Regions from separate parts of the Bradyrhizobium sp. P2_E8 genome, predicted to be linked through region 1. Evidence: riboswitches for the same ligand, from Rfam matches in the RefSeq annotation. Region 1 holds a riboswitch; the other holds the start of a gene.
The links. Region 1 has a riboswitch for cobalamin ahead of AC1D00_RS03920 (DUF1636 family protein). Riboswitches for the same ligand answer to the same signal wherever they lie in the genome.

Region 1 (3,206 bases):
CACGTCGCCGGGGATCGCTTCACCCGGACGGACCATCACGAGATCGACGCCGGGTTCGAGCTTGAGCGGATCGAGATCGTCGAAATTGGCGATCCGTGACAGCGCGAGACAGGCGATCTTGCATTGGCCCGGCTTTCGCGCGTCGCTGAGGCCCAGCGCGTCCTCGGCCGGCAGCTCGCCGGCGCGCGCAAACCAGGGCAGCACACCAAGGCCGCGCCAGGACGTCTTCTGCTCGATCAGCTTGTAGCCGTCGTCGAACAGCGTGGGATCGCCACGGAACTTGTTGATGACAAAACCCCGGATCATCGCGGCATCGTCGGGGTCGATCACCGTCTTGATGCCGACGAGCTGGGCGATGACGCCGCCCCGGTCGATATCGCCGATCAGCACAACCGGCACATCGGCCTTTCGGGCAAAGCCCATATTGGCGATGTCGGCCTTGCGCAGGTTCACTTCGGCGGGACTGCCGGCGCCTTCGACCAGCACGAGATCGGCCCGCGCCTTCAGCCGCTCGAAGCTCTCCAGCACGGAGCCCATCAGCTGTGGCTTCATCGCCGCATAGTCACGCGCACGCGCAGTTGCGATGCGCTTGCCATGCACGATGACTTGCGCTCCGACATCGGTCTCCGGCTTCAGGAGCACCGGGTTCATGTCGGTGTGTGGCTCGACGCCGGCGGCGAGGGCTTGCAGTGCTTGAGCGCGGCCGATCTCGCCACCATCGACGGTCACGGCCGCATTGTTCGACATGTTCTGCGGCTTGAAGGGAAGCACGCGCAGGCCGCGCCGCGTGAAGGCGCGCGCAAGACCGGCGACGATGAGCGACTTGCCCACGTCCGAGCCGGCCCCCTGGATCATCAATGCGCGCGCCATCGCGTGTGTCTTCAGAACTCGACGCCGGCCTGCGCCTTGATGCCGGAGCGGAACGGATGTTTCACCAGCGTCATCTCGGTGGCGAGGTCGGCGATCTCGATCAGCTCGTCCTTGGCGTTACGCCCGGTGAGCACGACATGCGTCATCTCAGGCTTTTGCGTGCTGAGGAATTCGACGACCTCAGCGATATCGAGGTAGTCGTAGCGCAGCGCGATGTTGATCTCGTCGAGCACGACCATGCGCAGGCTGGGATCGAGGATCAGCTCCTTCGCCTTCTCCCAGCCGGCGCGTGCGGCGGCGATGTCGCGGGCGCGGTKCTGCGTCTCCCAGGTGAAACCTTCGCCCATCGCGTGGAACTGGCAGAGATCGCCGAAATGACCCGTGAGCAGGCGGCGCTCGCCGGTGTCCCAGGCGCCCTTGATGAACTGCACCACCGCGCAGGGGAAGCCGTGGGCGACGCAGCGCACGATCATGCCGAAGGCCGAGGACGACTTGCCCTTGCCGGCGCCGGTATGGACGATGATGAGGCCCTTTTCGCCGCTCTTGGTCGCCATGATCTTGTCGCGGGCGGCCTTCTTCTTCGCCATTTTCGCGGCGTGGCGGGCGTCGGTTTCCTCGCTCGTTTGGGTATCCGGTTCAGGCGTCATCGTACCTGGTCCTTCGGCTTGACAAGAGGCGGCCGGGGGCAAATGGTGGCCCGGCGTTGGTTCCTGTCCTATGACAGGCGAAGAGGGAATGCGATAGGGTCCGAATCGGCAAGATTTGGGTCCAAAATGCAGCCGCCCCCGCGACCGTGACCGGAGAGATGCCCGAGGCCACTGACCCCTAACGGGATCGGGAAGGCGGGGATCGAAGGGTAAAACCCTGCTCCGCAAGCCGGGAGACCTGCCAGCGCGGACGATTTTTGGACCGGCGGACGGGGTGTTCCGCGACGGGGAAACGGACCCTCGCAAGACCGGTTCGTGGGCCTCTTCGCCTCCCGCTGTTTATTCTGGAAGAGGCGATGACCGTCACACTTCACGTCTGCATTACCTGCCGCGCCGGCGAGACACTTGGCGAGGGCGAAGTCACTCCGGGCAAGCGCCTTCACGGTGCGATCCTGGAGGCCGGCGTGCCCGATGGCGTCAATGTGGTTCCCGTCGAATGCCTGTCGGCCTGTAACCAGGGTTGCTCGGTCGCGCTGAGCGCGCCCGGCCGCTGGTCCTATGTCTATGGCCGCCTGTCGGATGCCAACGCGCGCGACGTGATCGCGGGCGCCGCCGCCTATGCGGCCGCGCCCGACGGCCTCGTGCCCTGGCGCAGCCGCCCCGAGATCTTCCGCAAGCAATCGCTTGCCCGCATTCCCCCCATTGCCGTCGTGCCGGAGGCCGCCGAATGAATTCGCTCGCAAAAGTCCCTGTCACGGTGGTGACCGGCTTTCTCGGCTCCGGCAAGACGACGCTGATCCAGCATCTTCTCGCAAATCCCAACGGCAAGAGGCTCGCGGTGCTCGTCAACGAGTTCGGCAGCGAGGGCGTCGACGGCCAGATCCTGAAGTCCTGCGCCGATGCCAATTGTCCGGAGGAAAACATCGTCGAGCTCGCCAATGGCTGCATCTGCTGCACCGTTGCCGACGATTTCATCCCGACCATGGAACTGTTGCTGGCGCGGCCCGTAAGGCCCGATCACATCCTGATCGAGACCTCGGGCCTCGCGCTGCCCAAGCCTTTGCTCAAGGCGTTCGACTGGCCGGAGATCCGCTCGCGCATCACCGTGGACGGCGTGATCGCGCTCGCCGATGCCGAGGCCGTCGCCGCCGGACGCTTTGCGCCGGATCCGGCCGCGGTGGAAGCGCAGCGTGCGGCGGACGAAAATCTCGATCACGAGACGCCGCTGTCGGAAGTGTTCGAGGACCAGATCGCCRGCGCCGACATCGTGCTGCTCACCAAGGCCGATCTCGCAGGTGCTGCGGGGATCGAAGCGGCCAAGGCTGCCATCACCGCCGAGATGCCGCGCCGCGTGCCGATGCTCCCCATCACTGATGGAGCGATCGACGCCCGCGTCATCCTCGGCCTCGGTGCTGCCGCCGAGAATGATCTCGCCGCGCGCCCGTCGCATCACGACGGCGAAGAGGAGCATGAGCACGACGACTTTGCCTCAGTGGTAATCGACCTTCCTGAGGTCACGGATATCGACACACTGGTCGCCTCGGTTCAGCGCCTGTCGCGCGAGCAGAACGTGCTGCGCGTCAAGGGCTACATCGCGGTCGCGGGCAAGCCGATGCGCCTGCTGCTCCAGGCGGTCGGTGAGCGCGTGCGTCACCAGTTCGACAAGCCCTGGGGCGCGGTCGCGCGCCA
Region 2 (3,206 bases), on a different contig from region 1:
GCATCCAGCGACGAAGCGGGCAGACGCGGGTCGTGTGGTTCGCCGAGCGCGAATTGCACGTTCGTCAACTTCAGAGATTCTGTTCGCCTGGCGAGTTCTATGAGGTAATCCCGCGTGACTTCCTGGGCAACGACAGAGCCGGCGGGTCCGACGAGGTACGAGAGTCTGACCGTGTGGTAGCCACTGCCTGCACCAATGTCGCCGACTGTCATGCCAGGTTTCAGTTCAAGAACGCGTGCGATCTGGCCGGCCTCATCGAGAGCGTCGCGGCGCTCTTCGGCGGAGCGGCGTGAGCTGACAATCCGTGCAACAGGGCGCTGTGGTGAGGGAAACTCGTTTGCCGCAACTCCGGGGGGAGCCAGATAAGCTATGTCAGCGGCATATGCGCAAGCTGCAGTAAACGCCACAAGGAGCGTCGCTGCATAAACCAGTGCCGTCACGCCCCTGCCAGGCTTTCTCAACCGGTCGAGGCGCAGTCGCCCGGGTTTTGTGAGCTCTCGATGTGCGCTCACCGTCAAGTCAATGAGGTTCAGTGTAGCGGGCAACTCCATCCGTGCGCCTCGCGCTTACGCCCACCCATTGCACCTGAAAGCAAATCCTATCAACCCAATGGATCTGCATTGGGTCAAGCCATTAATGTCCGTTGCGGGTCAAAATGCGCCGTTCAGGCGGCACGCCGTCTGCTTCCGGTCTACCCCTATGAGCCGACAAATTGGCGTTTCGTCTGCACTTCGTGTTTGGGCCACAACCTGACTTGGCCCGAGACAGACGAAAGGCCGCCCCCGGGTGGTCGCCAGCTAAGGACTTTGGCAATCCCCGCTCGGTCGGGCGATCGGGACAGCGCGCTGCTTTCCGCCGCAGCCCGATGGCCAGTTGACAGTCCTTTGCAAATAAAATTAGGGTGCCTGCGACGGTTCTCTTTCGGGAGATCAATAGGGAATACGGTGCGGGGATCCCCCAACGCCGTGGCTGCCCCCGCAACTGTAAGCGGCGAGCCTTCGTCAAAAGCCACTGGGCCTGCGGGCTTGGGAAGGCGGCGACAGGCAGCGACCCGCGAGCCAGGAGACCTGCCGTCAGTCGTGGTCACACGCGAGCACATTGGGCGGGGTGTCCTGATGAGTGTTGAGCTGTCTTCCTCTTGAGGCAGCGGCCAAACTGCGTTCGCGGTGACGTGCCACGTTATCGCGAGACTATTGATGACCTCCCGTAAAATTTCCGCGCCACGGCAGCGCTGCGCGTTGCTCCGTTCAGTTGCATTCTCCTGCCTTGTGCTGTCGACCGACGGCTGGGCGCAGTCCGAAAGGCCGGGCCAGACGCTCGACCCTGTGGTGGTGCAGCCGCCAGTGAGGCAGCCGAATGCCCGCAGCACCCGACGCAGCGATGCAATGCGCTCCGCGCGCTCACGCCAACAACGAAGTGTAACTGGCGACTCGCGTGCTCCGACTGTGAACCCGACGGGTCCGGCGTTCGCCGCACCGACGCTCAACCTCACCGGTGCGAGCACGGCCGGCAGCCGCCTCGGCCTCACGCGACTGCAGACGCCGGCCAGCGTGGAGGTGATATCAGCCGAGACCATCGCCGAGCGCGGCCAGCAGAACATCCTGGACGCGGTGACGCAAAACGCGACCGGTTTCACAGCGAGCCCGGCCCCCGGCAATGGCGGCGTCTCGTTCAATACCCGCGGCTTCACGGGCCTTGGCTCCGTCATGACGCTGTACGACGGCACCCAGCTCTACATCGGTGCCGGGACGGTGACCTTTCCGTTCGACACGTGGTCGACTGAGCGCATCGAAGTGCTGCGCGGCCCTGCGTCGGTGATGTATGGCGCCGGTGCGGTCGGCGGCGCCATCAACATCGTTTCGAAACTGCCGTCGTGGGTCGCTCGCAACCAGGCAGAGGTCTCGCTGGACAGCAACATGACGAGGCGAATTGCCGTGGATAGCGGCGGCCCGGTTAGCAAGGACGTGGCCTATCGGATCACCGCCACCGGCAACATATCGGACGGATGGGTTGATCGTGACGACACCTCGAATGTCGCGCTTCATGCCGTGGTCCAGATCAGGCAGAACGAAGACGTCACCTGGACGCTGTCCACGGACTACGGTGACCGCAACCCATCGCGGTACTTCGGAACGCCGTTGATCAACGGCATACTTAATGAATCTCTCCGGTTCAAGAACTACAATGTCAGCGACAGTCACATCCGATACCAGGATAGCTGGAACCAGGTGAAGACCGAATGGCAGGTTGCCGATGGCATCTCGATCCAGAACACGCTCTACTACCTGAACTCCAAGAGGCACTGGAAGGACGTCGAGAGCTACGCCTACAATCCCGCCACCGGCCTGATCAATCGAAGCAGCTACATCGAGATTTTTCACGATCAGCAGCAAGTCGGCAATCGCTTGGATGCGAAATTCCGCGGGCACGTCCTTGGCATGGCCAATGAGTTCGTGGCGGGCTTCGACGTCAACAGCATCAATTTCACCCACACCAACAATTCGCCTTATGGCGGCTCATCGTCCGTCAACCCGTTCAACTTCGTTCCAGGCTTGTTCAGCAGCCCGAACGCCACGATTCCCAGTTACGGCAGCGTAACCAACCAGTATGCGCTGTTTGCCGAAAACCGGCTGTCGGTGACCGAGCAACTATCCTTGATTGCCGGTATCCGCCAGGATGACCCGACCATCACGCGCACCGACCATGTCACGCCCGCCAACAGCTTCGAGAAGTCGTTCTCCTCGACAACCTGGCGCGCCGGTGCGGTCTATACACCGATGAAGGACCTCGCATTCTATGGCCAGTATGCAACGGCCGTCGACCCTGTCGGAGGGCTCATCTCGCTGTCCTCCGCAAACAAGAACTTCGATCTGGCCACAGGCAAACAGATCGAGATCGGCGTCAAGCAATCGTTCTGGGGCGGCCGGGGTGAATGGACACTGGCCGGCTACGAGATCGTAAAGAACAACCTGCTGGCACGCGATCCCAACATTCCTTCGCTCACCGTCCAGGTCGGCCAGCAATCATCGCGTGGGATCGAAGCATCAGTCGGATTCCTACTCGACTATGGCTGGCGAATAGATGCAAACACCGCCTTCCTGCGCGCGAAGTATGACGACTTCGTGCAATCGGTTGGTGGCGTGGCCGTGAACTATGCCGGCAACGTGCCGGTCAACATACCGCAGACCGTCTCCAACATCTGGGCG

Region 2: linked by a shared signal. The riboswitch ahead of AC1D00_RS12325 (TonB-dependent receptor) and the one ahead of AC1D00_RS03920 (DUF1636 family protein) in region 1 are both predicted to bind cobalamin.

What each region holds. Positions count from the first base shown of each region.
Region 1 is NZ_JBFUES010000039.1:1,257-4,462, reverse strand. Features, by position in the region: gene AC1D00_RS03930 (cobyric acid synthase) at 1-870, opposite strand, end outside; gene cobO (cob(I)yrinic acid a,c-diamide adenosyltransferase) at 882-1,517, opposite strand; cobalamin riboswitch at 1,558-1,777, shown strand; gene AC1D00_RS03920 (DUF1636 family protein) at 1,874-2,248, shown strand; gene cobW (cobalamin biosynthesis protein CobW) at 2,245-3,206, shown strand, end outside.
Region 2 is NZ_JBFUES010000171.1:3,532-6,737, reverse strand. Features, by position in the region: gene AC1D00_RS12330 (class I SAM-dependent methyltransferase) at 1-440, opposite strand, end outside; cobalamin riboswitch at 895-1,089, shown strand; gene AC1D00_RS12325 (TonB-dependent receptor) at 1,197-3,206, shown strand, end outside.